Regions from separate parts of the Rubrobacter calidifluminis genome, predicted to be linked through region 1. Evidence: riboswitches for the same ligand, from Rfam matches in the RefSeq annotation. Region 1 holds a riboswitch; each other region holds the start of a gene.

Region 1 (10,292 bases):
GGATGCTCTTCAATCCCCGTTACGGGACGGTGGGGCTTCTGGCGATGCCCTACTACTTCCTCTTCGAGCTCCTGGGCCCGGTGGTGGAGCTTCTCGGGTATGCCACTTTCATCGTCGGCCTCCTGCTCGGCGTGCTCAACGTGCCGTTCGCGCTGGCGTTCTTCGCCGTCGCGGTGGGGTTGGGGTCCCTGCTCTCGGTCGCGGCGGTCTTCATGGAGGAGATGCGGCTGCGGCGGTATCCGCGCTGGACCGACTTCCTGAAGCTCGTCCTCTACGGCGTGCTCGAGAACTTCGGATACCGGCAGCTCAACACCCTCTGGAGGGTTGCGGCCATAGTCTCCTACCTGCGCAGGAACACCGACTGGGGGAGCATGGAACGCCGCGGCTTCGGCCCCGGGGAGCCGGAGAAGGGGCGGTAGGGGACGCTCAGAGCAGCGGTTTTATCCCCCATGCGCTCGTGAGCGAGGAGCCGGGTTCGAGGACGGCCAGCCCGTCCCCGGAGTTGAAGGCGTCCGGTGCGCAGGTCATCGGCTCGACGGCGATCGCGCTCCGGAAATCCTCGCCCGGGAGGGTGTCCGAGGTGAAGAGCTGCACGTAGCGGCAACTCTCCTCCATCCACAGCTCGACGCCCCGGCCACGCCTGGCGTCTTCGAGCCGGACGCGGGTTCTGCCATCGGGGTCGGGCTGGAGGTCGGTGAAGCAGGTGTCGAGCCGCGTCCCCCCGATGGTGCGCGGTTCGCGGAAATCGTAGGGGGCCCCGTCGACGCTCGTGCGACGGCGGGGTATGAGGTTCTCGTCGGTCTCGTAGTACGAGCGGGCCGGCAGGTGCAGGTGTAGATCGTCCACCCTACTCGTGCCGGGCGTGAGGTAGGGATGGTTGCCGATCCCGCAGGGGGCGGGCCCCGGGCCGGGGTTCGCGGCGGTTATGCGCACCGTGAGCCCGTCTTCTTCAGAGAGCGTGTAGCGGGCCTCCAGATCGAGCAGGAAGGGGTATCCCTCCTGCGGATGGAGCCGCAATCCGAGCGAGACTTCGGAGAGGGTGCGCGAGACCAGACGCCACCCCGACCACCGGACGAGCCCGTGCAGCGCGGCGTTGCGGGCGGGTTCGTTCACCGGGAGCTGGTGTTCTTCTCCGGCGAAGGAGTAGCGGCCACCGGCCACCCGGTTCGGCCAGGGGATCAATACTTGCCCACGGGAGGCGGTGCTTGTCTCTCCTTCTCCGAACCCCTGGAGCACCGGCTCGCCCCCTGCCTCGAAAAGGCGCAGTGTAGCACCCACCTCGGTGACTACCGCCCGAAGGCCCTCCCGCTCTATCTCGAACTGCTCTCCGGTCGGAGAGGGATGTCGTGGTGGATGCCGCATAAGGGAAGCATAGATGTCGGTCCGTCTCCCTGCAATGTACGTGTCTGTCACGTGCCGTCCGGCGGGCTAGTAGAATGCTCATCTGACGAGGAAGCGAGGAGGTTTTAGCCTGTATGAAGCGCGAGAGACCGCCTTTCAGGGCCGACCACGTCGGAAGTCTTCTGAGACCCGTAGAGCTACTCGAAGCACGGGAAGACTTCGCCTCCGGGCGTATCACGGCGGATGAGCTCAGGGCCACCGAAGACGAGGCGATAAGGCAGGCAATCAGGATGCAGGAGTCGATCGGCCTGCGCTCCGCCACCGATGGAGAGTTCCGCCGCTCATCCTGGCACATGGACTTCATCTACCAGCTTGGTGGGATCGAGAGGGCTGCGGGTAACCTGAAGGTGAAGTTCCGCAACGAGCGGGGCGACATAGAGTACACCCCGGCCGCCCTCCGGGTGGAGGGCAGGGTGCACCTGGAGCACACCATCTTCGGCGACGACTTCGCTTTCCTCAAAGAGCAGGTGAAGAGCGCGATCCCCAAGCTCACCATCCCCTCCCCGAGCATGGTCCACTACCGGGGCGGACGCGCCGCGATAGACGAGGGCGTCTACCCGGATCTCGAAGAATTTTGGGAGGATCTCGCCTCGGCCTACGCCGGGGAGGTGAGGCGGCTCGGCGAACTTGGCTGCACCTACCTGCAGTTCGACGACACCAGCCTGGCCTACCTCAACGATCCGCGCCAGAGAGAGCACCTGGCGGCCCTGGGCGGGGACCCGGAGCACCAGCACGAGATCTACATCCGCACCATCAACCGGGCGCTCGAAAACCGTCCCGCCGGGATGTCCGTGACCACCCACATGTGCCGGGGAAACTTCCGCTCTTCCTGGGCCGCCGAAGGCGGCTACGACTTCGTCGCCGAGGCCCTCTTCAACGAGCTGGACGTGGACGGATTCTTCCTGGAGTACGACGACGAGCGCTCAGGAACCTTCGAACCCTTACGCTTCGTTCCGAAGGGCAAGATGGTAGTCCTCGGCCTCGTTACCACCAAGCGCGGCGAGCTGGAGGACAAAGATCTCCTGAAGAAGAGGATCGAAGAGGCCAGCCGCTTCGTCCCCATCGATCAGCTGTGCCTCTCGCCGCAGTGTGGTTTCTCTTCTACCGTGGAGGGGAACGACCTGACTCAAGACGAACAGTGGGCGAAGCTCGAGCTCGTCGTCGAGACGGCCAGAGAAGTTTGGGGAGAATGATCGGCGATTCGCCCTTGACTTATTAACAAATATTTGCGAGTATTAACAATCGTCAGAGAGGGTCTTCGAGACAGGAGGTAGAGGATTTGAAGAAGGTAATGCTGTTGGCCGCGATGCTGGCGATGGTGCTGGCTGTGGCCGCCCCGGCCTTCGCGCAGGCTGTCGGGGCGAACACCCAGAGCGGCGGCGCCACCGGCGTGCAGAGCGGCAACAACGACGTGCAGTGCGTGCAGAACGCCGTGCAGCAGGAGGCTGGCAAGGCGCAGTACAACCAGTACGGCAACAACTACAACATCCAGCAGATAGCGCAGACGTGTAACATAAGCGTCACTCAGGTACAGAGCATCATAAGCTCTGTGAGCAGCTCTGCTCCTGCCAGCAGCACGCCGGCCAGCTCCCAGTACTCCAGCAGCAGCGCCGCTTCCAGCGTCGCTTCCGTGAGCAGCGGGGCTTCCTCCTCTGCTGCGGCTGCGACCAGCGTGCTTCCGAACACCGGTGGTGCTTCGGTGGTTGCGCTCGGTGCTGGTGCGCTCCTGGTCGGTGGTGGTCTCGTCGCCCGCAGGTTCATCCGCTAGTTCGGGCTGAGATCTACACAGAGCTTATTGCTCCAGAGAGGGTCGGGAAACCGGCCCTCTCTTTCTGTCTCGTGAGGGTGTATCTGCGCCGGAGAAAGTCATATACTTTGTTGCGACCCCCGTCTCCCGTGCTCGAGGACCTTCTCCTGGCGGGGGTCTCTGTGCCGGAGGAGGCAGGAGGAGAAGCGGCGGATGGGGTATCGGTTTATGCACACGCTCCGGGTGAGGTACTCGGAGATCGACGGCCAGAAGATCGTCTACAACGCCCATTATCTCACCTACCTGGACGTGGCTATAACCGAGTATTTCAGGGGGCTCGGGATAACCTTCACCGGCGCTTCCCCTGATTTCGACATAGCGCTGGTCCGGGCGATGCTGGAGTTCAAGCGGCCTGCGCGTCTGGACGATCTGCTCGACGTGCGGGTCGGTATAAAGTCCTTTGGGAGGTCCAGTTTCGTCGCCGGGTTCCAGATCGTCCACCATGGAGGGGAGGATCCCGTCCTGGAGGCGGAGGTGGTGTATGTCTCCTACTCGCAGGAGGAAGGCAGGGCCGTGCCGGTGCCGGGATGGGTGCGCAGCAGAATCGAGAGGTTCGAGAGGGAGGGCGTATTGCCGGAGCAGAAAGAAGCGGACGATATGTGATTCAATGATAAGAGTATGAGGGTAGGCGTATCCACGTTCGTCACCGATGAGGGTATAAAGCCCGATATCCTGGGTCTGCTGCTCGAAGAGCGCGGTTTCGACTCGTTGTTTGTCGCCGAGCACACCCACATACCGCTCAGCAGGAGGACGCCGTACCCTGGAGGGGGGGAGTTGCCGAGGAAGTACTATCGGACGCTCGACCCCTTCGTCACGCTCACTGCGGCCGCAGCGGCCACCCAGACTCTGATCGTGGGCACCGGGGTGTTGCTCCTGGCACAGCGCGACCCCATCACGACAGCAAAGGAGGTTGCGAGCCTCGACCATTTCTCCGACGGGCGCGTGATCTTCGGCGTCGGGGTCGGCTGGAACGAGGAGGAGATGGAGAACCACGGGACCAACCCCCGTACCAGGGGGCGGCTGGTCAACGAGCGCCTGCGGGCTATGATTGAGATCTGGACCCGGGATTCGGCCGAGTATCACGGGGAGTTCGTCGATTTCGACCCTATAGCCTCCTGGCCCAAGCCGGTCAGCAAGCCCTATCCACCGATCTACGTCGGCGGGGGACGGCGGGCCTTCGCGAGGGTGGCCGAATTCGGGGACGCCTGGCTCGCCAACGGGCTGCCGCCAGAGAGGCTCGCGCCGATGATGGAAGAGCTGCGAAGGGTGGCCGGCAGGGAGGTGCCCGTGACCGTTTTCGGAGCCTCGCGCGAGCGAGAGGTGCTAGAAGAGTACGAGCGGCTCGGCGTCGACCGGGTGTTGCTCGATCTGCCGACCCTACCCGAACCTGAGACCACCGAGCTGCTCGACGAGCTCTCAGGGCTCGTCGACGTTTTTCTGTAATCCGGGCCTCTCCTCCGAGGCTTCACCGGTGCTGCCGGGTATTACACTCTCTTCGTAGGGACCACTGGCGCGGCTGGAGCAAAGACTCTTTCAGAGGGAGATGTCTGGAGCTATGGATCTCAGGCTTTCGGTTTTGGATCTCTCACCGGTCGGCGTGGGGTACGGATCTTCTGAGGCTCTGCGCAACACTTTTGAGCTCGCCCGACTGGCTGACCGCCTCGGCTACGAGCGCTACTGGCTCGCCGAGCACCACAACCTCCCGAGCGTGGCCAGCTCCTCGCCGGAGGTGATGATAGGGCACGTCGCGGACAGGACCTCCCGCATCCGGGTTGGAGCGGGGGGTATCATGCTCCCCAACCACGCCCCGCTAAAGGTGGCCGAGACCTTCCGGGTGCTCGAGGCCCTGCACCCGGGCCGTATAGACCTCGGCATAGGCCGGGCTCCCGGCACCGACCCGGTGACCGCCGCCGCGCTCCGGCGCTCCACCGGTGCGGACGGGGCGGAGGACTTCCCCGAACGCTTCGCCGAACTCCTCGCCTTCGGCGGGGATGGCTTCCCCGAGGATCATCCTTTCGCGGCGGTGCGCGCCGTGCCCGACGACGTGGATCTTCCCCCAATCTGGCTGCTCGGCTCCAGCGGCTACTCCGCACGGGCCGCGGGAAAGATGGGGCTCGGCTACGCCTTCGCGGCGCACTTCAGCCCGGCCGATCCCGCCCCGCCGATGCTCGCCTACAGAGAGAGCTTCGAGCCCTCGGAGGAGTTCGAGCGTCCCTCGGCGATACTCGCCGTCTCCGTCGTCTGCGCCGAGAGCGAGGAGCGCGCCGCGGAGCTCGCCTCCTCGATGCAGCTCGCCTGGGTCAGGATGCGCAGCGGCCGGCCCGGGCCGCTTCCCACGCCGGAAGAGGCCCTGGCTCACGAGTACACGCCGGCGGAGAGGCGCCTCGTCGAGGCGTACCGCTCGATGCAGATCATCGGCACCCCGGAGAGGGTCAGGGAGAGGATGGAGGAGCTCGCGGAGCGCACCCGGGCCGACGAGCTCATGGTCACGACGATGGTCTACGACCACGCCGCGCGGCTGCACTCCTACGAGCTTCTCGCGGGGGTCTTCGGGCTCGCAGGAGCACCGGCCGGGGGGCGGGAGCGGACATGAGACAGATGGACCGGAGATACCCCGACCCTTCGGTGCTCGGTGGGGAGGTGGGGCTGTGGACCTCGATCCTCAACTATCTGCCCGCTTCCCGGGCGAGGGAGGCCGTGGCCGAGGCCGAGGAGCTCGGCTACGGGGCGCTCTGGTTCGGGGAGGCGACCGGACGGGAGGTCTTCACCACCGCCGCGATACTGCTCTCCGCCACCAGTCGGATTCAGATCGCCACCGGCATCGCCAACATCTTCGTCCGTGACGCGTGGGCGACGAACGCCGCGTCGAAGACGCTCGCCGAGGCGTATCCGGGACGGTTCGTCCTCGGGATCGGGGTGAGCCACCGGCCGCTCGTCGAGATGCGCGGTCACGACTACCGCTCGCCGCTCGCGACGATGCGCTCCTACCTGGAGGGCATGCGCCGGGCCCGATTCGACGCCGTAGGACCTGAACGGGAGGCCCCCGTGCTGCTCGCTGCGCTCGGCCCGAAGATGCTCGAGCTCTCCAGAGATCTCGCCGACGGAGCCCATCCTTATCTGGTAACCCCGCAGCATACCGCCTACGCCCGCGAGATCCTCGGGGAAGGGCCGCTCCTCGCCGTCGAGCAGGGGGTGGTCCTCACGGAGGACCGGACGGAGGCTCTGCGCCTCGCCCGCTCGCACCTAAACCGGTATCTCGGGCTTCCCAACTACCGCAACAGCTGGCTCCGCCAGGGCTTCACCGAAGAAGACCTCTCCGGGGAGGGCAGCGACCGCTTCGTGGAGGCGCTCGTCGCCTGGGGAGACGAGGGCAGAATAAGAGAGCGGGTGCACGAGCACCTCGACGCGGGAGCGGACCACGTCTGCGTGCAGGTGATAACCGACCGGCCCGAGGCCGGTCTCGGCAGGGAGTGGCGCGCCCTGGCCCCCGCGCTGCTGGCGTAGCGTCCACCGGTTGACAACTTCTCTCTTCGGGCGTATACCGGCGGGTTGTAAGAAGTGGTGCCAGAAGCGCCGAGCTCCCGGGTGGCACCGGGAGGCGGGGGACCCGATCAGGTGGGCTCAGGGCCCGCCGAGGGGTGAATCGCCCCGGAGCGGGGCGTAGGGCTTCTCTCTTTCGGCCCGAACCCGTCAGCTAACCCCGCAGGCGCCGAAGAAGGAGGAAGAGGAGTGACGGTCCAGCGTAGGTCGTTCCTCAGGCGCATGATGCTCGGGGAGGAGAGGCCTCACACCGAGCGGGAGGAGAAAGTCCTCAACTACGTCGTCCACCGGATAAACGACGGCGCCCCGCTGCACGAGATCGTGCGCGAGGACTACGTGGTGCGCAACTGCTCGCAGCGGGAGATAGACGACATCCTGCGTTGCCCCGAGCTGGTGCGGGCGAGCCGCAGCCGTCTCGAGCGAGCCTTCCTCTCGGGGGAGCTCGCCCCTTCGAGCCTCCGCCGGCGTTTGTAGCTTCGTCGGGGTCTTGAGCGCGGGTCGCCCGCGACGGTTCTCCCGCCGGATGGCCTGCTTTCGCCGGAGGTGATCCCCGGGCAGGGGGATCACCTCCGGCTTTCTTCGTCCTTTCGCCCTATTCTCAGAATTCTCTCAACCTCCGGACTTAATAGGAGGAAGTCCTCCCGCTGGAGGATCGGCGTGAAGAGGTGTCCCACCGGATGAGAGAGGCTGGCTTGGCATGGGATGTTGGCTGAGGATATGGCGAAGGGTGATCTCGCCGATCGGCGCGCTGTCCGCGCTGCTGCTCGTCCTGGCGGCCTGTTCCGGGGCGGGGAGGGTCACCGGCCAGACGTCCCCGGGGACGCTCGCACCTGGGGCACCGCCCGGACTGGAGAAGATAAAGCACGTGATCATCATCATGCAGGAGAACCGTTCCTTCGACAACTACTTCGGCACCTACCCCGGCGCCGACGGCATCCCGATGAAGAACGGGCACCCGGCGGTCTGCATCCCGGACCCGCGCCTGGGACACTGCATCCGACCCTTCCACGACCGCAAGAACCGTGACCTGGGCGGGCCTCACACCGCGACGGACGCCCGAAAGGACATAAACGGCGGCAGGATGAACGGCTTCATCCGTCAGCAGCTCGCCGGGGAGAGCCGGCTGTGCAAGAAGAGCCCGCTGAACCCCCACTGCTCCCACGTAACCCACGACAACCCTCCAGACGTCGTCGGCTACCACACGGCGCGGGAGATCCCGAACTACTGGGCCTACGCCCGCAACTTCGTCCTGCAGGACCACATGTTCGAGTCGAACGCTTCCTGGAGCCTTCCGGCACACCTGTATACGGTCTCGGCGTGGTCCGCGGTGTGCAAGAACGAAAACCCCATGAGCTGCCGCAGCGCCCTGCAGCGCCCGGATGAGCCGCTGGACTTTGCAAAGCGTTTCCCCCGCGCCGTGCCCCCGGTTCAGAAGCATGGAGGCCATCTCAGGCCCCCTGACTACGCCTGGACCGACATAACCTACCTGCTGCACAAATACCACGTGAGCTGGCGCTACTACGTGGCCAGGGGCGCAGAACCCGACTGCCCCGACGGGCAGATGTTCTGCCACAGGACCATGCAGAGCCCGAAGACCCCCGGCATCTGGAACCCGCTGCCGCATTTCGAGACGGTCAGACAGGACCATCAGCTCGGGAACATCCAGAGCACCAGGGCCTACTTCAGGGCTGCGAGGGAGGGGCGTCTCCCGCAGGTGAGCTGGCTCGTCCCGAGCGGCAAGAACAGCGAGCATCCCCCGGCGCTCATAAGCAACGGGCAGGCCTACGTCACCCGGGTGATCAACGCGGCGATGAGGAGCCCGGACTGGAAGAGCACGGCGATCTTCCTCACCTGGGACGACTGGGGAGGCTTCTACGACAACGTCGTGCCCCCCAAGGTGGATAAGATGGGCTACGGCCTGAGGGTACCGGGGCTCGTCATAAGCCCCTACGCGAAGCGCGGATACATAGACCACCAGACGCTCTCGTTCGACGCCTATCTGAAGTTCATCGAAGACCGTTTCCTGGGCGGGCAGCGGCTCAACCCCAAAACCGACGGGCGACCGGACCCGCGTCCGGACGTGAGAGAGGCATTGCCGCAGCTCGGCAACCTGATCCGTGACTTCAATTTCAACCAGAGGCCGCGTCCACCCCTTATCCTCTGCCCGCACCCGAAGACCGATCTCGTGAGCCCGCGTCCGAGGTGGAGCCGGAGTTGAAGAAGCGTCTGCAGAGGCTTGCCTCTGGCGGGGCCGGCTTCGTCGGGCTCGTGTTCCTGGCGAGCCGGGCGCTGTATTTCGCCTCCGGGGAGATCTTCGCCAGGCTCCTCCGGCCGAGCCCCGGCCCTGCAGATACCCGTCCTGCGCACCATCTGGTGCACAACATCTGGGCGAGGTGGGACGGGATCTGGTACTCTTACATCGCGGCGCACGGCTACGAGCGTCATGTCCCACCGGAGGCTGCCTTCTTCCCGTTGCCCTCACTTCTGGCGCAGGTGGCGGTGCACATCTCCGGTGCCCGACCGGCTCTCGAGAACCTGAGCGTTGCGCTCACGGTGATTTCACTGGCGGCCACCCTCTTCGGCTTCTACTGCCTGTACCGCATCGCAGAGGATGGTTGGGGGGAGGGGGTTGCGCGGAGGTCCGTGCTGGCCCTGGCTTTCTTCCCGACGAGCTTTTTCTTCAACGCCGCCTACTCGGAGGGGCTGTTCCTAGCCCTCTCGGCTGGAGCCCTCTGGGCGGTGCGCCTGCGGCGAAACCTGCTCCTGGGGTGCATTCTCGCCGCACTCGCCTCGGCGACCCGTGAGGCCGGGCTCTTCCTGCTCATCCCGCTTCTGGGGTGCTGGATGGGGGGACGCGGGTGGTACGGACTGCGCCGTCTGCCCTATCTGGCGCTCGTACCATCCGGTACGGCGGCCTACATGCTCTACCTCTGGCGCCGCTACGGCGATCCACTGGAGTTCGAGGTGGCAGAGAAAACCCACTGGCACAGAAAGTTCTCCGGTCCCTACGCCTCCTTCCGGGACGCACTCATGCGGGCGATCAGGGGTTGGCGCTGGGTGGTGCACCCGGAGAGCCTGCTCTATGGTCGCGGCTCCCTGCTGCACTCGTTCCTCGCCGCCAACACCTTCTACTTCGGATTTCTCGTTCTGACGGTCGTCCTGCTGGCCGCCGGGATTCTGGTGCTGCCCTGGGACCTCCTGCTCTACAGTGTTTGCCTGACGCTGCTGCCGGCGCTGGATGGCGCCGCCGGGATGCCCCTGATGAGCTTCTCGAGGTTCCTGCTCGCGCCCTTCCCGCTGTTCATCGTGGTCGGAGCCCTGCTGCGCAGCAGGGCTGCGCTGTTCGTCTGGCTCTGCGCCAGCGCAGCCCTCTCGCTCTTTTTCTGCGCCCTCTTCGTGAGCTGGCGGTGGGTGGCCTGAGGTGCTTCAGCTCCGCTGCCGGGACAGCAGCCAGCGGGAGAGCAGATAACCCGCGATGACGACCAGCGCCGCCGCGACGCCATAGGTCAGGTAGTGCATGTACACGTCGATCTCCTGCCAGTGG
Region 2 (10,292 bases), on a different contig from region 1:
ACCTCTCGAAAGATCTCGTCCCCACGCTGAAGAAGCGCATCGGTGCGGCGGAGGCGCTGCCAGCGCTCGAACCGTTCGCCTCGAGACTTCTCTCGCTCCCGGAGCTCCCGCATGGGAGGCGTATCGTGGACGACGCGAAGGTGACCGACCACCACGCGATCGTCCCGACCGGGAGACGCCCTCCGGGCGAGCTCCCGCAGGACGAGGCGAGGGTGCTCGACCTCGTCTTCCGGCGCTTTCTCGCGGTTTTCTTCCCCGAGGCCCGCTTCGAGCACACCACGGTCGTCACCGCCGTCGGGGAGGATACTTTCCTCTCCCGCGGGAGGGTGGTGCTGGAGGCAGGATGGAGGGCGCTCTACCCCGACGGCGTCGGCGGGAGCAGGGAGAAGGAGCCTCCACTACTACTGCCGCCCGTCGAGGAGGGGCATGAATGGGCGGTGGCCGATGTGGCGGTGAAGGAGGGGAAGACCAAGCCCCCGCCGCGCTACTCGGAGGCGACGCTCCTCGGGGCGATGGAGACCGCCGGGAAGCTCGTCGAGGACGAGGAACTGCGGCAGCGGATGAAGGACTCCGGCCTCGGTACGCCGGCGACCCGCGCGGCGATCGTAGAGCGTCTGATCCAGGTCGGCTACGTCGAGCGGGAGAAGAAGGTGCTCGTGCCCACCGGGAAGGGCCGCCGGCTCGTCGCGCTCGTCGGGGATAGCCCCCTCGCCTCCCCTGAGATGACCGCCCGCTGGGAGGAGCGCCTGGCGAAGATGGAGCGCGGCGAGGAAGACCGGGGGCGCTTCATGTCTGAGATAGAAGCCTTCACGAAGGAGCTCGTCGAGGAGGTGCACCGTAAGGAGGGAGAGAAGGTGCCGGAGCCTGCCGGCGGCTCCATCGGCGCCTGTCCGAAGTGCGGCTCCCCGGTCGTCGAGACGAAGAAGGCGTACTCCTGCTCCGCGTGGAGGAGGACCGGATGTGATTTTTCCATCTGGAAAACGATCGCCGGCAAGCGGGTGAGCGAGGCGCAGGCCAGGCGACTGCTCGAGCGGGGTCGGACCGGGATGCTCAAGGGGTTCAGGAGCAAGGCTGGCAAGAGATACTCCGCGGCGCTCATGCTGGACCGGGAGGGGCGAGTGCGCCTCGTCTTCGAGGGAAACGATCCGTCCGGTTCGCGTTAAACTCTCCTGCGGCATGAAGATCATCGTGGCAGGCGCAGGGCTCGCGGGGCTCACCTGCGCGGGTTTGCTCGCGCGCGGGGGGGCCGAGGTCGAGGTCTTCGAGGCCTCCGACGGCGTCGGAGGCCGGGTACGCACCGACGAGCGCGACGGATTTCTGCTCGACAGGGGATTCCAGGTCCTGTTCACGGCCTATCCCGCGGTGAGGAGACACCTGGACCTCGAGGCGCTCGATCTCAAGCCCTTCGACCCCGGCGCCATAATCCGGCACGGTCTGAGCCGGACCATCCTCTCCGATCCCCGGAGAGACCCGGCCTCCCTCTTGCCCTCGCTCAGATCGGATGCGGCGACCCTCGCGGACAAGCTGCGCGTGCTCCGGCTCGCGGCGACCTCCGGACACGGTGGGGCCGAGTCTGCCGCCGGGGAGGAAGGGCCCGATTCGACCACGCTGGAATGTCTGCGGGGTCTGGGGTTCTCGCAGAGGATCATCGAGACCTTCTTCCGGCCGTTCTATGGCGGCATCCTGCTCGACCGCTCGCTCTCGACCTCGTGCCGCGTCTTCCGGTTCACCTTCCGGATGCTCGCCTCGGGGGAGGTCGCCGTGCCGGCCCGTGGGATGGGGGAGATCTCGAAGCAGCTCGCCTCCCGGCTGCCGGAGGGGGCCGTACACCTCGGGTGCCCGGTCGAGAGGATCCTCCGGGAGGACGGCCGGGCCGTGGGGGTGAGGGCCGCCGGGGAGGAGCACGAGGCCGACGCCGTCGTGCTCGCCACGGAGGCTCCGGTGGCACGGAGGCTCGCAGGGATCCAGGTGCCGGACGGGGGTCTCGGGCAGGTGTGTGCCTGCTACGCGACGGGCCTTCCCAACGCCCTGGGCTCGGGCAGGAAGATCGTGCTCGACGCGTCGGAGGGTCCTGTAGATAGCGTGGTCGCGATGGATGCTATCTCCCCGTTCTACGCCCCGCCGGGGATGGGGCTTTTGAGCGTGGTCCTCTCGGGGGTGGACGACGCCTCCGACGCGGAGATCTTCCGGCTCGGGGTCGAGGGGATCTCCGGCTGGGACGGATCACTCTCTCCCGAGCCGCTCGCCGTCTACCGCATCCCCTACGCTCAGTTCCCCCAGCCTCCCGGGTTCCACCGTACGCTGCCTTCCAACCGGACCCCCACGCCGGGACTCTTCCTCGCCGGCGAGTACACGGTGGACTCCTCCATAAACGGGGCGATACTCTCCGGCGAGAGGGCCGCGCGGGAGGTGCTCGCGGGTTGAAGACGGTCCCGGCGCTCAAGGTCGAAAAGCTCAGGAAGACCTACCCCGGGGGGCTCGTCGCGCTGAATGACGTCTCGCTCGAGATAGAGCCGGGGACCTTCTTCGGGCTCCTCGGGCCCAACGGTGCGGGCAAGACGACCTTCATAAGCAGCATCGTCAACCTGGCCCGGCCCGACCGTGGGCGCATCGAGATCTTCGGCTACGATGCCATCCGCGACTTCCGGCGGGCGCGACGCATGGTCGGGGTCTCGCCCCAGGAGGTGAACCTCGACAAGTTCCTCACGGTCGAGGAGACGCTTTTGTACCACGCGGGTTACTACGGCGTCCCGAAACGCAAGGCGCGCGAGCGGGCGGCGGAGCTGCTGGAGCGCTTCGGGCTCTCCGACAAGCGGGATGCCCGCACCAATACCCTCTCCGGCGGGATGAAGCGGCGGGTGATGTTCGCCCGGGCGCTGATGCACGACCCCGGGATACTCTTCCTCGACGAGCCGACGGCCGGGGTCGACGTCGAGCTGCGCTACAGCCTCTGGAGCTACATCCGCGAGCTCAACCGCGGGGGGCTCACGATCGTGCTCACCACCCACTACATGGAGGAGGCGGAGGAGCTCTGCGAGGAGGTCGCCCTGATCTCGGGCGGGAGGATCGCCGACAGGGGTACCGTCGGGGAGCTCGAGGAGAGGCATGGTGCATCGAGCATCGAAGAGGTCTACATGAAGGTGATCCATGCTGATAGTTGACAGAGGGTTCCTGACGCTGCTCAAGCGCGAGGTGCTGCGCTTTCTGCGGGTGTGGTCCCAGACGATCGTGCCCCCCCTTCTGACCTCGCTTCTTTACGTCGTCGTCTTCGGGTTCGCGCTCGGCGGGAGGATAAAGGAGATAGAAGGCATCCCGTATCTGCAGTACATCCTCCCCGGGATCGCGACGATGAGCCTGGTGACCGGGGCGTACTCGAACACCTCGAGCTCGGTCTTCGACGCCAAACGCGAGCGCTACATAGACGACGTCCTCGCGAGCCCGATGAGCGACCTGCAGGTCGCGCTGGCTTACTCTCTGGGCGGGACGCTGCGCGGTGTGATCGTGGGCTGCGGGGTCTTCCTGGTCGGGATGCCCTTCGCCAGGACCGGGGCCGAGAACCCGCTGCTTCTGCTCGCGGTCTGGGTCCTCGCAGCGTTCGCGTTCTCCTCGCTCGGCGTGATTGTGGGGGTCGTCTCGACCCGGATAGACCACATCTCCTTCATGGGCAACGTCATAATCCAGCCGCTCGCTTTTCTCGGCGGGGTCTTCTACTCGGTCAGGATGCTGCCGCACCCGCTGAAGGTGGCGACGCTCTTCGACCCGATCTTCCACACCGTGGATGCCGCCCGCTACGCGGCCCTCGGCGTCTCCGACCTGGAAACCTACCTTTCGTTCGCCGTGATGATCTTTCTGTCCGGCGCCTGCTTCGCCGGGGCCTGCTGGGCTATAAGCCGTGGCCCGAACCTCCGCTACTAGGAGGGAGCGGAGGGAGGGAAGCCCCCTCCGCTTCGTCCTCTGGACGTTCGTGCTCTCGCGGGCCTTCTTTCTCGGGGTGGGGGCGCTCGCCCATCTTCTCCTGCCGCGGGCCCGTCCCGGCGGCATCCCCGGGCCCTGGGGAACGCTGGGCTACTGGGCGAACTGGGACGGGGCGTGGTACTCCGGGATCGCCACCTCCGGCTACGGCCTGCACGCCCCCCAGAGCACGGCTTTCTTCCCGCTCTACCCGCTCCTCGTGCACCTCGGAAGCAGCCTCGGCGGAGGGGCGGCGTTGTGGGGGGTGGCGATCTCGCTTGCCGCATGCTTCCTTGCCCTGTACTTCGTGTATGGGATGGCTGAGAAGCTGTATGGCGGGCGGGTTGCCCGCGCCTCGGTACTCACGCTCGCCTTCTTCCCTACGGCGTTCTTCCTGAACGCGGTCTATACCGAGAGCTTCTTCCTCGCGCTCTCGGCCGGGTGCCTCTGGGCCGCCTTGGTGCGGCGCGACCTGCTCCTCGCCGGCTTCCTCGGGGCGCTCGCCGCGGCGACCCGCAACCTCGGGGTGTTGCTCCTCCTGCCACTCTTTCTCGAGTGGGTGCGCGATCGCAGGGGGTTCGGGAGCCGGGGGCTCGCGGAGATGGCGCTGGTCCCCGCCGGGCTCTGCGCCTACGCGCTCTACCTCACCGGGCGCTTCGGGGACCCGCTCGTCTTCGCCCGCCAGCAGCGGGCCTACTGGGGACGCGCGCTGACCGATCCACTCGCGACCGCCCGGATGGCGTGGAGGAGCGCGAGGGAGGGTGCCCGCTACCTCGCCGAGCCGCACGCTCTCTTCGTGAGCACGCTTCCGGAACCTTCGCTCGCCGCCTCGAACACCCTCAACCTCGCGTTCTTCACCCTCTTCCTCGCCGTGATGGTTTTCGGGGTCTTCGTGCTCCCGCCGGGGTTGAGCCTCTACGCGCTGGCCCTCGTGCTCGTGCCCCTGCTCACACCTTCACCCCTGTTCCCGCTCATGAGCCTGCCCCGATTCCTTCTCGATGCGTTCCCGTTCTTCATCGCGCTCGGGGTAACCCTCTCCCGCAGCAGGAAGGCCCTCTTCCTGTGGCTCATCCTGAGCTCATTCGTAGGTGCAACGCTCACGGCGCTGTTCGTCACCTGGAGGTGGGTTGCTTGAACCGGCTTGCAAAAGATTGCTCCTGAGGCTGAACAGCGTGATATAATGAAATTACAACTGAATACATGCTGAGAAGCCGAATCTCCTCGAAATTGAGGAGAGCGGGGGACCCGAGTGGGGCCTTGCCCCTGGGGTGAATCGCCGGTGCGGTCCGGTGTAGGGCTTAGCTCTTTCGGCCCGAACCCGTCAGCTAACCTCGTAGGCTGTAAGGAAAGAGGGCGTCCCGCTGCATTCGGGATGGTTTTGGTGGTTGCGGGCGGAACCACCTGGATGCTGCGGGATGGTCAGAATCTACTCGGACCAGTCTCTGCGGTCCTTTCCCTTGCGGGGGAGGGCCAGCGGACATGGGGCCGGTAGCTGCGACCCCTCTACTGAGGTGGAGGTGCGATGCGGCACCGGCCCTTTGCCGTTGCCGCATCCGGGAAGCAGGAGGTGCGGCGTATCTGTGGCGCACAGGCAGAGCAGGACCGAGGCTGTCATCAGCGACGAGGTCATGGCCTTTCTGCGGAAGATCATCGGCCGTGGCCCGGACCGTATCCACACCTACATGATCGATGCCCTGGCGGTGGTGCGCTGTTGTGGCGTGTTGACCGTCTTCGAGCGGCGCCTCGTCGACACCGTCCAGGGGAGGAACACGGTGAAAGACCTGCGGGAGCAGGTCTTCCGTTCAGGGGCGGAGGAACTCTCCGGGAGGCTCGAAGGTTGTACGGGCAGGCGGGTTCTATACGTCCACTCTTCGATTTCTCCCGAGAGGGACGAGTGGGTCTACGTCATCGAATTCGAGGATGGGTTGGCCGAATGAGGAATCCGGGTGCGGAGACGGTGAAGCGAGAAGAAGGAAGCCCGGCGGGTGGGTCCGATGTCGGTGGTTCCCTGGAGGGTGTGCGGGGGGTGGTCCGGACAGAATGGAATCTCCTGCTGGTCCGTTGTGGAGTTGCCTATGGGCTGATGGATCCGGAGTGCGCTCTCTACCTTTATGGCTTACGCAGCGAAGTCTACCGTCTCAGCGACTACATAGGAGAGTACGTCGAGGTCTTTGGCCCGGTCGTACGGGAAGATTGCGAGCCGCCGGTCGTGCAGGTCATGAGGTTGCAGGTTCTTCGACAGAGGTGGATGGGATGAGCGTGGCCGGATACCTGGTGCTCGGGCTCCTCTCGCTAGCCTTGATCATCTATCTGCTTTACGTGATCGTGCGTCCGGGGAGGTTTTAGGATGGCTTCCCCCCAGAGGATTCCGAAAGAGCAGCGCCCGCGCAACCTGGCACGTTCCAGAGGGATCTTCGACCCCGAGCTTTCCAGGCAGGCGGCGGCGGAGTCGTTCAAGAAGCTCGACCCGCGGGAAATGGTGAGAAACCCCGTCATGTTCGTGGTCGAGGTGGGGACGTTGGTCGTGGGCTTTCTGAGCGGGTACGGCCTTTTCACCGGCTCGTCCCTGACCGGTTACAACCTGGCGATCTTCTTTCTGCTCCTGATCACCCTGCTGTTCGCCAACTTCGCGGAGGGCCTCGCCGAGGCCCGGGGAAGAGCGCAGGCCGAGTCGCTCAGGAAGACCCGCTCGGAGACCCCGGCGAGGAGGCTCGTGGACGGTCGGGAGGAGAGGGTGAGCAGCACCGAGCTGAAGAAAGGGGACCTCTTCGTCGTTGAGGAGGGGGAGATCATCCCGGCCGACGGCACGATCGTGGAGGGGATAGCCTCGGTGGACGAGTCGGCGATAACCGGGGAATCGGCCCCGGTGATAAGAGAGGCCGGCGGGGACCGATCCAGCGTGACCGGGGGCACCAGGGTGCTCTCGGACAGGATAGTCGTCGAGGTCACCTCCGAGCCGGGACAGAGTTTTCTGGATACCATGATCTCGCTCGTCGAGGGGGCGAGCCGCCAGAAGACGCCGAACGAGGTGGCCCTGACGATCCTGCTCGCCGCACTCACCGCGATCTTCCTGATCGTCACCGTGACGCTACTGCCCTTCTCGATCTACACCGGGAAACCGGTCGGTGTGACAACCCTCGTCGCCCTGCTGGTTTGTCTGATACCCACGACCATCGGGGCGCTGCTCTCGGCGATAGGCATCGCCGGGATGGACCGGGCCGTCAGGGCGAACGTGTTGGCCAAGAGCGGCCGGGCCGTCGAGGTTGCAGGGGACGTGGACACGCTGCTTCTGGACAAGACCGGGACCATCACGCTAGGCAACCGGAGGGCGACGCGCTTCGTGCCGCTCGGTGGGAACACCGAGGAGAACCTTAGGCGGTTCGCCTACCTCTCCTCGCTCGCCGACGAGACCCCCGAGGGGCGCTCCATAGTCGAACTGGCAGAAGAGCAGGGTGTAGAGCGGGAGAACCCTGGTGGAGCGCGGTTCGTTCCGTTCACCGCCCAGACCAGGATGAGCGGGGTGGACCTTCCGGACGGGACCGGGATACGCAAAGGGGCCGTCGACGCCGTGAAGAAGTGGGCCGAGAGAGACGGCGGAATCCCGGAGGATCTGGAGCAGGTGGCCGATGAGATCTCGGAGAAGGGTGGTACGCCGCTCGCCGTGGGCGTCGATCATAAGATCATCGGGATAATCCAGCTGGAAGACATCATAAAACCGGGGATGCGCGAACGCTTCGACCGTCTCAGGGCCGCCGGGATCCGCACGGTCATGATCACCGGGGACAACCCGAAGACGGCGGCTTTTATCGCGAGGGAGGCCGGGGTGGACGACTTCATAGCCGAGGCCACGCCGGAGGGCAAGCTGGATTTCGTCCGCGCCGAGCAGAAGAAAGGGCACCTCATCGCCATGTCGGGAGACGGTACCAACGATGCCCCGGCGCTCGCCCAGGCGGATGTCGGGCTCGCGATGAACTCCGGTACCCAGGCGGCCAAAGAGGCGGGGAACATGGTCGACCTCGACTCCGACCCGACCAAGCTCATCGAGGTCGTCGAGATCGGCAAGCAATTGCTCATAACGCGTGGGGCTCTCACCACGTTCTCGGTGGCGAACGACGTGGCGAAGTTCTTCGCGATAATCCCGGCGATCTTCGTGGTCGCCTACCCGCAGCTCTCCGCCCTCAACATCATGCGTCTGGCCACGCCGCAGGGCGCGATCCTCTCGGCGGTAATCTTCAACGCGCTAATCATCCCGCTCCTCATCCCGCTGGCGCTGCGGGGGGTGCGCTACCGCCCGCTGGGCGCAAACGCTCTGCTGCGGCGCAACCTGCTCATCTACGGTGTAGGAGGGGTGGTGGCACCTTTCGTGGGGATAAAGATCATCGATCTCGTGCTCAGCGCGCTGAGCCTCGGTTAGGAGGATGCCTTGGGAGATGTACTCTACGTTCTCATCACGCTGGTGTGCTTCGGGATCATGGGCTTCTTCACCCTGGCTCTAGAGAAGATCTGACCGGAGGGGGCGATGGTGAAAGAGGTGTGGGGGCCGTTGTTTCTGGTCTTCTTCGTAACCTTCGTACTTTCGCTGATGTACCTCTATCAAGGATGAAGGGAAGCCTGATGCTGTACGGGATTTTGCAGATCATAGTCATACTCGTCGTTTTGAGCCTGTTGGCTGTGCCGCTCGGACGATATCTGGTCTGGATCTTCGAGGGAGAGAGACACCTGCTGCCAGAGAGGATGATTTACAGGCTGCTCGGCATAAGGCCGGACGATGAGATGGGCTGGAAAAGATATTCTCTCTCCCTGCTATCCGTCTGTGCGGCGTCCATGCTCCTTGGATACCTGGTGCTGAGGTTGCAGGCTCTCCTACCACTGGATACCGGGCATCTGCCACCGCAAGATCCGGATCAGGCCTTCAATACATCCTCTTCTTTTGTCACCACCACCAACTGGCAAAGCTACGCGGGTGAGGTTAGCCTGTCCTATCTTGAACAGATGCTCTTCGTGACTTTCATGCAGGTCTTCGCCCCCGCTACCGGGCTGGCTGCTGCGGCCGCCGTGATACGGGGGCTATCTCGCAGCGGGTTGGCAGAGCTTGGCAACTTCTGGGTGGATCTCACGCGTATCATCCTGCGCCTGCAGCTCCCTCTATCTTTCCTGCTCGCGCTGGTACTGGTATGGCAGGGAGTGCCTCAGACGCTCTCGCCCTCGGTGGTTGCGCACACTCTGCAGGGGGGGATCCAGGAGATAGCCCGTGGTCCGGTGGCCAGCCTGGACGCTATAAAACATCTCGGCAACAATGGTGGGGGTTATTTCAACGCAAACTCAGCTCACCCCTATGAGGATCCCACGCCGCTGACCGGTGCGCTGCAGATACTGGCGATGCTGCTGATTACGGCCTCGGTCATCCATGCTTTCGGGAGGATGCTCTCCCGCGAGAGACAGGGGGTGGTGTTCTTCGCGGTCTTCCTGGTTTTGCTTGTGGGATCCGTTGCCCTGATCTACTCCTCCGAGCAGGCGGGAAATCCGCTTCTGAGCAAGGTCGGTGCGGACCAGACCCCCACCTCGACGCAGAGCGGGGGTAACATGGAGGGTAAGGAGGTGCGCTTTGGCATCTCCCAGAGCAGTCTGTTTACTGCGGTGACGACCGGGACCCAGACCGGCTCAGTCGACAACATGCACGACTCCCTGACCCCTCTCGGGGGACTAGGAGCGTTGATCAACATGCAGCTCAATGCCGTCTTCGGCGGAGAGGGGGTAGGGTTTGTCAGCCTGCTGACGTACGCCATCCTCGCCGTATTCATCGTCGGTCTGATGGTTGGCCGCAGCCCGGAGTTTCTGGGCAAGAAGATCGATGCCCGGGAGATTACCCTCGTTGTTGTGTCACTCTTGATCTACCCGGCGAGCATCCTGGGTTTCACCGCGCTGGCGATGGTATGGCCGGGGTCTCTGAACGGCCTGGGCAACCCCGGCGCCCACGGCTTCAGCGAGGTGCTCTACGCTTTCACCTCGGGTACGGAGAACAACGGCTCAGCCTTTGCGGGGCTCTCCGCCGACACACCTTTCTACAACACGACGATAGGGCTCGCGATGCTTGCTGGTCGCTACCTGCCTCTGGTGCCACTTCTGGCCGTGGCGGGATCTCTGGCGGGGAAGGGCACGCTGCCTGAAACCAAGGGAACCTTCTCAACCGCGACACCACTTTTCGGTGCCACTCTGATCGGGGTGATACTGATCATCGGTGGCCTGACGTTCTTCCCTTCCTGGGCCCTGGGCCCGCTGGCGGAGGAGTTCCAGATGCTCGCCGGCAAAACCTTCTAGGAGGAGAGGTATGGAACCGCGCA
Region 3 (10,292 bases), on a different contig from region 1:
GCTCGAAGGAGGAGTGCGAGGCGGTGCTGAAAGCGATGTCCGAGGAGAGCGGCATCACCGAGTACGACTCGCTCTACTCGACCCGCGAGTACAAGAAGACCCGCGTGCGCTACTTCACCCCGGAGATGGAGGCCTGGGAGCGCCTCTACGCCGGGGTCCTGCGTTAGTCCCTCTGGCCAGAGAGCCTTCGCGCCAGCTCGACGAAGTCTCCCGCGACGAGGTCGAAGCCGGACTCCGGTATCCGGAAGCTCCTGCCGGGCCCGAACTCCAGCGGCCGCCGCACCAGCGCGGTGGCGAGCCCGACGTCTGCGGCGGCGCGCAGGTCGTCGGGGTGGGCGGCGACCATCATCACCTCCTGCGGCTCCAGGTCGAGCAGCCGGGGGACCATCAGGTAGACCTCCGGGTCCGGCTTGTAGCGCCGGACGAGCTCGGCCGAGAGGATGAGGTCCCACGGGAGGGAGGACCGCTTCGCCATCTCGACCAACAGCGAGACGTTGCCGTTGGAGAGGGTGGCAAGTATGTGTCTTTCCCGCAGGCGCGCGAGACCCTCCGGAACGTCCGGCCAGGGGTCGAGCCGGTGCCAGACTTTGTTCAGATGGTCCTTCTCGGCCTCGTCCAAACCTTCGATCCCGAACCTCTCCACGAGCTCTTCGAGCGAGGCGCGGTGCAGGGCGTCGAGTTTCTTCCATGGGATCTCACCTCGCCGCACCCGCTCCAGTGAGGGCCGGTAGCCGGCGCGCCAGGCGTCGGCGAAGGCGGCCCAATCCACGGCGAGATCCTTCTTTCTGCTCAGCTCCTCGCCCTCCCGGATGATCGAGGAACGCCAGTCGACCACGGTCCCGAAGACGTCGAAGGCGAGCGCCCTGATCTCCATCGTCATGAGAGGAAGCCGAAGAAGAGGTTGCGGAAGACGTCCGGCTTCTCGACGTGCGGGGAGTGGCCGCAGTCCTCGATGACCTCTTCCCGGAATGAGCCGCCCACGGCGGCGTAGTTCTCGAGCAGGACCCGCATCTGCGAGACCATCGGCTGCGGGGGGTAGACTTCCTCACCCGGCCAGTCCGGGACGGCCCCGAGTCGTCCGAGGGTCCCGAAATCTAATAGCGATTCGTCGGAGACGATCACATCGTCTGCGCCCCGCACCCAGAGCACGGGCGGTTTCGGTTCGATCCCGGCGAAACCGGAGAGGTTGCAGTACCTGGGGGAGATTGCGTTGTTGACGCCGCGCCTGCCGGGGGCGAGACCGGGCCAGTTGGGGGAGGTGGTGAGGTCGCCGGGGTAGTTGTCCTCACCGGTCGCGGTGGAGAGCATCGAGGAGAGGTAGACCTCTTCCCGTTCCGGCTCGAAGGGAGGCTTGAAGTAGAACTGCCGCATCACGTTGCGCGGAGAGTTTGCGTCCTCGTCCGTGCGATCGCCCTCCGAGAGACGGCGGACGAACTCCGGGTTGGCGGTCCCGCCTCCGGAGCCGGCGAAGTCCGGCCAGCAGGGGGTGCCGCCCTCGTCTTTCGTTCCCCCGAAACCGTAGGGTGACATGGGGTCTATGAGCGTGATCGAGGCGACCTTCTGCGGGTGGTCCATGGTGTATTGCAGCGCGATCGCACCTCCCATGGACCAGCCGGCGAGGTGCAGCCGCGTTCCCTGGAGCCCGAGTGACTCGACCAGCGCGAAGAGGTCATCGGAGAAGTCCCTGAGGCCGCGGGTGGCGTCCACGGGGGCGACCTCGGAATCGCCGAAGCCCCTGAGGTCGGGGGCGAGGCCACGGAAACCCTGCGGGAAGGCCGCGAGCGTCTCCTCGAAGAAGCGCGAGGAGGAGACGTTCCCGTGGATCATGAGCACCGGTATCCCCTCTTCGGGGCCGCTCTCCAGCAGGTGCGTGCGGAGGCGGGAGGTCTGCACGGTTTTCGAACGAACGCCTTCCAGAAGCGGCGTGTTGTCCTGCAACGTCTCTCCTCCTCGTGTGGTCTCCAGTATGGAAGGAAGTTTAGCGGCGTGGATTGCCACGCGCCCGGTCCTCGGGGTGCAGCCGGTACGAAAGGGTGGCATCATGAACACATGGTGGAGACCTGGGAGAGGGAACTCCGTTGCTGAGGCTCGACGAGGCGGGTGTCGGGCGTTTCCTGAGCATGGAAGAGGTGATCTCCGCGATGGAGCACGCCCTCGCGGACTTCTCGGGCGGCAGGGTGGTACAGCCCGGGCGCGTCATGGTCCCGGTCTTAGATTACCGGGGCTTTCTCGGCGTCATGCCCGCGTACACCGGTAGCGCGCTCGGGGCCAAGCTGGTCTCGCTCTACCCGCACAACGAGGGGGTTCCGACCCACCACGCCGAGATCCTGCTCTTCAGGCCCGAGACCGGTGAGCCGCTGGTGAGCATGGACGGGCGGCTCATAACCGAGGTGCGTACCGCGGCGGTCTCTGCAGTAGCCACGGAGTACCTCGCCCGGCGTGATGCAGCTGTGCTCGCGATCCTCGGGGCCGGCGCGCAGGCACGCAGCCACCTGGAGGCGCTCGGACTGGTGCGGGATTTCCGGGAGGTGAGGGTGTGGAGCCCGCGCCGGGCCAGGGCGTTCGCCGAGGAGCACGGGGCGATCGCGACAGCCTCAGCGGAGGAGGCGGTGCGGGGGGCGGATGTTGTGGTAACGGCGACGACTTCGCCCGATCCCGTGCTCTTCGGGGAATGGCTCTCACCGGGAGCGCACGTGAACGCGGTCGGCGCACCCCGCCCCGAGTGGCGGGAACTCGACGACGGGGTGCTGCGGAGGGCTATCCTCTACGTGGATTCCCGGGAGGCCGCGATGAAGGAGGCGGGAGACGTGAGGGCCGCCGGGGAGATCTTCGCCGAGATCGGGGAGGTCGTCGCCGGGGTGAAGCCCGGCCGGCGGTCGGAAGAGGAGATCACGCTGTTCAAGTCGGTGGGGCTCGCGGTGGAGGATTTGGCGACGGCGGAGCTGGTCTGGCGCAAGGCGTCGGGTCGATGAACTGCTATGAGGTGAAGGGATGCGGGCGTGCTCAGGCGTACGGGAGGGAGGCGGATCTTGTCTGATCTCTGGCGGAGAGAGCTGGTAGACGGGGAGGTCGGGCTCGCCGTCTGGTGGTCCGGCAGAGGGGACGAGCCGGTGGTTTGCCTGCACGGGATCAGCTCCCAGCACCGCTCGTTCAACGCGCTCGCGAGGCGTCTTGCCGGCGGGCGGCCGCTCATCGGGGTTGACCTGCGGGGCCGGGGGGACTCGGAGAAGCCCGGCCCCGGCTCCTACGGGCTCGAGGCCCACGCGCGCGACGTGGTGCGGGTGCTAGACCATTTCGGCCTGGAGCGGGCCACGCTCGCCGGACATTCGATGGGGGCGTTCGTCGCGCAGAGGGTGGCGCTCTCGCACCCCGAACGGGTGCGGGCGCTCGTGCTTCTCGACGGCGGCTGGCCGCGGGTGGAGGGGCGGGAAGAGCTCTCCGGCGGGGTCTCCGAGGGGCTCGCCCGCTCCTTCAGCCGGCTCCGGATGACCTTCGAGAGCCCCGACGATTACCTCCGTTTCTGGTATCCGGAAGAGGGGGTGACGATGCGGGATCTGACGCCTGAACTCGCCGATTACTACCGCTACGACCTGGAGGAGGTCGAAGGTGGCTACCGGCCCAAGGCCTCTTTAGTGGCCTGTACGGAGGATGCGGAGGACGTCGCCCGCTCGGCGTTGACCACCGCGGAGATGGGCCGCATCTCGTGCCCGGTCGCGCTGGTGCGCGCCGCGGAGGGGTTCTTCCCGGGGAGCGCGCCGCTCATCTCCGAGAACGTGCGGCGTCGGATGGAGGACTCGTTCGACGTGAGAGGGTCGATCCTCCTGGAGGACACCAACCACTACACGCTCATGTGGGAGCCGGCCGTCGGCCGGTGGGCCGGGGTGCTCCTCGAAGGCTGGACGCGCTAGAGCGTGCCTTTGGCCTTGCGGCGGCGGGTGCGCAGGACGAAGTAGTAGACCGCAGCGGCCGCGAGCAGGAGGACCAGGACGGCACTCGCGTACCACTCGGTTTGGGCGAAAAGCGTCGCCAGCGCCGCGAGCGCCGCGGAGGCTGGTACCGTGAGGATCCAGGCCCACACTATCCGCCAGGCCACCCCCCAGCGCACCGCGCTGAACCTCTTCGTCGCACCTGCCCCCATCACCGAGCCGGAGATCACGTGCGTCGTGCTGACCGGAAAGCCCCAGGAGGTGGCCGCCTGGATCACCAGGGCTCCGACCGTCTGGGCCGCGAAGCCGTGGACCGGCTCCATCTGGATGATCCTGCTGCCGAGCGTGCGGATGATCCTCCACCCGCCGGCCCAGGTGCCGAGCGCGATCGCGAGCGCGGAGGCCAGAACGACCCACAGGGGCACCGCGAAGCTGCCTATGAAGCCGGAACTGAGCAGCGCCAGCGTTATGATCGCCATGGTCTTCTGGGCGTCGTTCGCCCCGTGGCTGAAGGAGACGAAAGCGCTGGAGAGGATCTGGAGCTTGCGGAAGGCGTCGTTGGCGCGGCTCGGGCGGGCCCTTCGGAAGACGTTGAGCAGCACGACGGTGGCTATGTACGCCGCGACGAGCCCGATCACCGGGGAGGCGACGAGCGCGACGAACACCGGGTAGACCTCGTCCCAGGCCACCGCGCCCGCCCCGTAGGCCGCGATGCCCATCCCGATGAGCGCACCGATCAACGCGTGCGAGGAGCTGGATGGCAGACCGGCCCTCCAGGTGATCAGGTTCCACGCTATCGCCCCGAACAGGACGGCTATGATCTCCGCGAGCCCGACACCCCCCGAAGGTCCAACCAGACTGCCGATCGTGTTGGCGACCGTGGCGTGCAACAGCTGGGTCGCGACGACCGCCCCGATCAGGTTGAGCGCGGCCGAGAAAAGGACCGCGACATAGGGCGGTAGTGCCCGGGTGCCGACCGTCGTGGCGATGGCGTTGGCGGTGTCGTGGAAGCCGTTGGTGAAGTCGAAGCCGAGGGCGGTTGCCAGCGTGAAGAGCAGCAGAACGACCTGCGCCTCATGCATTCTTTATCGCGATCCCCTCGAGTACGTTGGCCACGTCCTCGCAGCGGTCGAGCGCATCCTCCAGCAATCCGTAGAGATCCTTCAGCTTGAGCACCTCCAGCGTCCTGTAGCTCCCCCCGAAGAGTTCGGCTATCGCGCGCCGGGAGACCGCGTCTCCCACGTCCTCCAGCCTGTGCACCTCGATTATGTGATCCTTGTAGGGCTTGCCCGAACCGAGCTTCTTCGTCGCCTCCTCGAGCTGGGATGCGGCCTGGACGAGGAGATCCGCCAGTTCCCGGGCGGGGGGTGTGATCTCGCCGATGTCGTAGAGGTTGGCCGTGTCGGCTATCTCCTCTATGTAATCCACTATGTCGTCCATGCCCGCGGCGAGCGAGTATATGTCCTCCCGGTCGAAGGGGGTGACGAAGGTCCGGTGCAGGGCGGAGATTATCTCGTGGGTGGTGTCGTCTCCCCGATGCTCGAGTTCCTTGATCCGCTTCTGGTGTCCGGCGAGCTCACCGGGGTTCGAGAATGCCACCTCGAGCAGCCGGGCAGAGCGTGAGATGTTCTTCGACTGCTCCTCGAAGTACTCGTAGAAGCGGCGCTCGCGCGGGACCAGTGAGATTGTTCCCAAGGCCCGACGCAGCCGCCCGGAAGTCGGCGGATTCGGTTTGCTCTCCTCGGACATGACCTCTTTGGCTCCTGCTCTCTCGTTGTATGACCTCCTCTAGGCTAAATACTAACCAAACTTGCGGTTTCGTACCCGCCCCGACGCGATACGAGCCACACCGCCGTGTTGACAACGGTGTGGCTGGGGGGTATATCTCCGGAAGCCATGGACGGAGAGCCAGACCGTCGCCGAACCTCCGGGGAGACCGGAGGACGGGGGACCCGTAGAAAGAGGGGTTTTCCCTCCGGGGTGAATCGCCACGAGAGCGTAGGGCTTTCTCTTCCGGCCCGAACCCGACAGCTAACCCCGCAGGCGTGAGAGGAAGGGGATGATGAGAACCATCTTTCGCTGTCCGCGGGTGGGAGAACCCGCACGGAGCGTTTCGAGATGATCCGGGCCACCCGCTCCAAGGGCCGGGCTTCCTCGAGGTTTCGCAGCTGGTTGCTCGAGAACCGGATCGAGGAGATCCAGGGTCCACACATCAAGGAGGCCCGCGAACAGCATCCCTGGTGGCAGGTGGTGTGCCTGACCGGGGTGGACTACTACTCGACGCTCGGGTACATCCCCGGCATAGCCGGGCTCGCCGCGGGTGCGCTCTCACCTATCGCGACGATGTTCATCGTGCTTCTCACCCTCTTCGGGATGCTCCCTGCCTACCGCCGGGTCGCCTACCACAGCCCGCACGGGCAGGGTTCGATCGCGATGCTCGAACGTCTGCTCTCTTTCTGGAAGGGCAAGATCTTCGTCTTGTGCCTGCTCGGGTTCGTCGGCACGGCCTGGATGTTCACGATAACCCTCTCTGCCGCCGACGGCGCGACGCATCTGGCCGAGAACCCGATAGTGCCATCTTTCCTGCACGACAAAGAGACGGCGATTACACTCGTACTTCTCGCCATCCTCGGCGGGGTTTTCCTGAAGGGCTTTCGGGAGGCCATAGGCATCGCGATCGTGCTCGTCTTCTCGTACCTATTCCTCAACCTGCTCATCGTCATCTTCGGCTTCTACATGATCTTCCAGCACCCGGCGTACCTCTCTCACTGGAAGGATGCCCTGCTGCACGGCTATGGCAACCCGCTCGACATGGTCGTCGTCTCGTTTCTTGTCTTCCCGCAGCTCGCGCTCGGTCTCTCGGGCTTCGAGACCGGCGTCTCGATGATGCCGCTCGTGAAGGGCGACCCGGATGACGACCCCCAGCGGCCCGCCGGGCGTATCCGCAACACCCGCAAGATGCTCACCGCGGCCGCTTTGATCATGAGCTTCTTCCTGATCACGACGAGCTTCGTCACCACGGTCCTGATCCCGCACAGGGAGTTCGAGCCGGGCGGCAAGGCCGCGGGCCGGGCGCTCGCTTACCTCGCGCACCAGTACATGGGCAATGCCTTCGGGACGATCTACGACATCTCCACGATCACGATCCTCTGGTTCGGAGGGGCCTCGGCCCTGACCGGGCTTCTGAACATCGTGCCCCGCTACCTGCCGCGCTACGGGATGGCCCCGGAATGGGGCCGGGCGGTAAGGCCGATGGTGCTCGTCTTCAGCGCGATAGCCTTCGCGATTACGCTGGCCTTCAACGCCGGGGTCGACTCCCAGAGCGGGCCGTACGCGACGGGTGTGCTCATCATGATGACCTCGGCGGCCGTGGCCGTGACCATCGCCGTGCGCCGGCAGCGCAAACGCAGGTCGACGCTCGTTTTCGGGCTCATAACCCTGGTGATGCTCTACGCCGACGTCGAGAACATCCGCTCCCAGCCGAACGGGATCGTGATCTCGATCCTGTTTATCGTAGCGATAATCTTCGTCTCCCTCGTCTCCCGTGCGCTGCGCTCGACGGAGCTGCGCCAGGAGTCCATAGAACTCGACGATGCGGCCTGGGAGTTCATCAACGAGGCGCTCTACTCGGGGGAGATACACATCATCGCCAACCGACGTCAGGCGGGAGACCGCCGGGAGTACGAGCTTAAAGAGCGTGAACAGCGGGAGGCGAACCACATCCCGCGCGAGATCCCGGTTCTGTTCCTCGAGGTAGAGGTGGCCGACCCCTCGGAGTTCACCGACGTGATGGAGGTGAGGGGGGCCAGGGTGGACGGCTACCGGGTGCTGCGGGCGGAGAGTTCGAGCGTCCCGAACGCGATAGCGGCCTTCCTGCTGTACCTGAGAGACAAAACCGGCGCGAAGCCTCACTGCTACTTCGGATGGACCGAGGGCAACCCGCTGGTCTACCTGGTCCGCTACATCCTCTTCGGCGAGGGAGACATCCCGCCGGTCACGCGCGAGGTGCTGCGCGAGGCGGAGCCCAACCCCAAGCGGCGTCCGGCGATACACGTCGGTGGGTGATCTGGACCGCATGGAGGAGATACTCCGCTTCTGGTTCGGGGAGGGCCGGGAGTTCCGCGAGGAGTGGTTCGGGGGTGGCGAGGACTTCGACCGTGAGGTGAGCGAACGGTTCCGCGCCGACTACGAGTGGGCTGCCTCCAGGGAGCTCGGAGACTGGAAGGAGACGCCCAGGGGTTGCCTCGCCCTGATCCTGCTGCTCGACCAGTTCCCCCGCAACATGTTCCGGGGCGACCCGCGCTCCTACACAACCGACCATCTGGCGCGCGAGGTCGCCCGCGAGGCGCTCGAGAAGGGCTTCGACCGTCTCCTCACCCCGATGGAGAGGATGTTCGTCTACCTGCCTTTCGAGCACAGTGAGGATCTCGAAGACCAGCGCCTCTCTGTCAGGCTGTTTCGGGCGCTGGAAGAGGAGCTCGGGAGGCCCGAGGTGCTGGAGTACGCGCTCAGGCACGAGGCGGTGATCGCGCGCTTCGGACGTTTCCCGCACCGCAACGAGATCCTGGGTCGGCGTTCGACGCCGGAAGAGCTGGAGTTTCTCTCGGGACCCGAGGCCCCTTTCTGATGTCTTTATCCTGAGCTCCAGTGCCGGGCCCAGACCCGGCGTTCCTTCCGCCGCCCGACGGCCTCGCGTAACACCTCGTCGAGGCTCCTCTGGCAGTCTTCCTGCTCGAAGGTTTCGATGACCTCGTTGAGCTCCAGTATGTGGTCGCGGTTGGTGAGATCTCCGAGGAAGGCGGCGGCCTCCTCCCGGTCCAGACCCTCCAGATCCGCGAAGCGGTCTATGACCGCGCTCATGAGATCCATCAGGAGCCGGCGTTCTCCCGGCTCGTCGGCTGGTAGGCCATGCCGGGTGCGACGCTCGAATTCGTCCCCGAAGAGGAGGGCGGCGAGCATGATCCTGTACCGATCCTGAGCGGTTCTCCGGCCCCAGGCGAGCTCCATGGTATCCCGGGAGAGCATGTCCAGATAGGCTTGCGCCTTCTGAAGCGCGTCATTCAAGGGGAACCTGCTCCTGATCCTCCGCTACCGGCCACCGTCGAGCGCTTCGAGGAGCACCTCGTTTGGTGGGTTGTCCGCCGAGGCGCGGGCGTAGTGCGCCAGGCGCAGCCTCCCTGAGGCGTCGAAGACAAAGGCCCCGGGTAGCTGCATCGGGTCACCCGCCGTCGGTCCCTGTCTCTGTCCCTCGAGTACCGCCCGGATCCCGCTGCCCCAGTTGCGCGGCCCCGCGACCTCCAGGATGTTGCCGCGCCTGAGACCGAATGCCCGGTAGGCGTGCCGCTCCGGGTCGGAGAGGCACTCGAAGGGCAGGTCCATCTTCTCGCAGAACCGCGCGGTCTGCTCAGGATCGGCCATGCTCACCAGCGCCACCCGGGCGCCTCTCTTCTCGAACTCTCTGCTCCCGCCGCGCAACTGCGCGACCCACCGGCGGCAGAATATTCACCCGAGGTGCCGCAGAAAGGCGAGGACGAGGGGACGCCCGCCGTGCAATTCGGTGAGGTTTACCTCCGTCCCGTCGGCACGCTTGAACGTCACCTCTCCGAAATCCTCTATGCCGCTTGCTTCTCCGGGCACGAAACCCTCCTTCTGTTCGCCTGGCACCCTGATTCTATCCGCTCCGGCGCCCGAGCCTGTGGAAGAACGTACGAAGGGCGGCGCGGAAGGCCTTCCGCACCGCCCCCGTCCTCCGGGTTTTCAGACGTTACTTCAGGAGACGCTGGGCGATCTCGGCGAGCTCTCCCGGATGATAACCCGGTGCGTAGACGTTGGGCTCCTCCGGCGGATCGGCCGGCTGACCACCCTCCGGCGGGCCGTCCTGCACCCTGACCTCCTGGCCGTCGTCGGGGTGCGGCCCCTTCCAGATCTTGCCGATATCCTTGAAGTCGTCGGGCGAGAAGCGGTAGAGGGTGCGGTGGTCGCCCGAGTCGAGGAACTTCTTCGTCTCCGGGAACTCAGAGTTGGGGATGTTCGGGATGTTGAGCATCTTGGTGACGTTGGCGCCGGTGAGCTCTTCGAGCGCCTTGGCGTAGGCCACCTGATGCACGCCACCGCGCACGAGCAGATAACCGAGCATCGCACGGGCGACCGGATGGTCGGTCATCTCGTAGACGCGGATCTTGCCCATCCTCGCCCCGCTCTCCAGGAAGAAGTTGTGCAGGAGGTCGAGCACGAGGTCACCGGAGTTGAACACGTAATCACCCTGCCAGGGCTGCCCCATTGAGTTGGCGACGAGCGCGCCGGCCCCGTTGTTGATGAAGTGATGGGTGTTGCGTACGCCCGTGAGCCCGGAGAGAGGTGTGCTCG

Evidence for each region. Region 1 has a riboswitch for cyclic di-AMP ahead of PJB24_RS14860 (hypothetical protein). Riboswitches for the same ligand answer to the same signal wherever they lie in the genome.
Region 2: it holds a riboswitch for cyclic di-AMP, as region 1 does, so the genes downstream of both, PJB24_RS05535 (Na-translocating system protein MpsC family protein) here and PJB24_RS14860 (hypothetical protein) in region 1, are expected to answer to the same signal.
Region 3: it holds a riboswitch for cyclic di-AMP, as region 1 does, so the genes downstream of both, PJB24_RS03345 (APC family permease) here and PJB24_RS14860 (hypothetical protein) in region 1, are expected to answer to the same signal.

Annotation. Positions count from the first base shown of each region.
Region 1 covers NZ_JAQKGV010000025.1:14,624-24,915, forward strand. The annotation lists gene PJB24_RS14820 (glycosyltransferase family 2 protein) at 1-419, shown strand, start outside; gene PJB24_RS14825 (aldose 1-epimerase family protein) at 427-1,362, opposite strand; gene PJB24_RS14830 (5-methyltetrahydropteroyltriglutamate--homocysteine S-methyltransferase) at 1,476-2,594, shown strand; gene PJB24_RS14835 (LPXTG cell wall anchor domain-containing protein) at 2,681-3,169, shown strand; gene PJB24_RS14840 (acyl-CoA thioesterase) at 3,362-3,811, shown strand; gene PJB24_RS14845 (LLM class F420-dependent oxidoreductase) at 3,827-4,651, shown strand; gene PJB24_RS14850 (LLM class flavin-dependent oxidoreductase) at 4,764-5,801, shown strand; gene PJB24_RS14855 (LLM class F420-dependent oxidoreductase) at 5,807-6,712, shown strand; cyclic di-AMP (ydaO/yuaA leader) riboswitch at 6,770-6,932, shown strand; gene PJB24_RS14860 (hypothetical protein) at 6,938-7,222, shown strand; gene PJB24_RS14865 (alkaline phosphatase family protein) at 7,476-8,966, shown strand; gene PJB24_RS14870 (hypothetical protein) at 8,963-10,168, shown strand; gene PJB24_RS14875 (DedA family protein) at 10,175-10,292, opposite strand, start outside.
Region 2 covers NZ_JAQKGV010000005.1:70,387-80,678, reverse strand. The annotation lists gene PJB24_RS05560 (DNA topoisomerase III) at 1-1,163, shown strand, start outside; gene PJB24_RS05555 (NAD(P)/FAD-dependent oxidoreductase) at 1,189-2,424, shown strand; gene PJB24_RS05550 (ABC transporter ATP-binding protein) at 2,421-3,161, shown strand; gene PJB24_RS05545 (ABC transporter permease) at 3,148-3,915, shown strand; gene PJB24_RS05540 (glycosyltransferase family 39 protein) at 3,893-5,086, shown strand; cyclic di-AMP (ydaO/yuaA leader) riboswitch at 5,151-5,306, shown strand; gene PJB24_RS05535 (Na-translocating system protein MpsC family protein) at 5,532-5,888, shown strand; gene PJB24_RS05530 (potassium-transporting ATPase subunit F) at 6,205-6,297, shown strand; gene kdpB (potassium-transporting ATPase subunit KdpB) at 6,299-8,365, shown strand; gene kdpA (potassium-transporting ATPase subunit KdpA) at 8,566-10,269, shown strand; gene kdpC (potassium-transporting ATPase subunit KdpC) at 10,280-10,292, shown strand, end outside.
Region 3 covers NZ_JAQKGV010000003.1:75,852-86,143, reverse strand. The annotation lists gene ahbA (siroheme decarboxylase subunit alpha) at 1-167, shown strand, start outside; gene PJB24_RS03375 (haloacid dehalogenase type II) at 164-874, opposite strand; gene PJB24_RS03370 (alpha/beta hydrolase) at 877-1,938, opposite strand; gene PJB24_RS03365 (ornithine cyclodeaminase family protein) at 2,079-2,972, shown strand; gene PJB24_RS03360 (alpha/beta fold hydrolase) at 3,030-3,908, shown strand; gene PJB24_RS03355 (inorganic phosphate transporter) at 3,905-5,008, opposite strand; gene PJB24_RS03350 (DUF47 domain-containing protein) at 5,001-5,675, opposite strand; cyclic di-AMP (ydaO/yuaA leader) riboswitch at 5,834-5,987, shown strand; gene PJB24_RS03345 (APC family permease) at 6,045-7,991, shown strand; gene PJB24_RS03340 (DUF924 family protein) at 7,984-8,553, shown strand; gene PJB24_RS03335 (hypothetical protein) at 8,559-8,990, opposite strand; gene PJB24_RS03330 (AhpC/TSA family protein) at 9,015-9,428, opposite strand; gene PJB24_RS03325 (thioredoxin domain-containing protein) at 9,429-9,563, opposite strand; gene PJB24_RS03320 (manganese catalase family protein) at 9,691-10,292, opposite strand, start outside.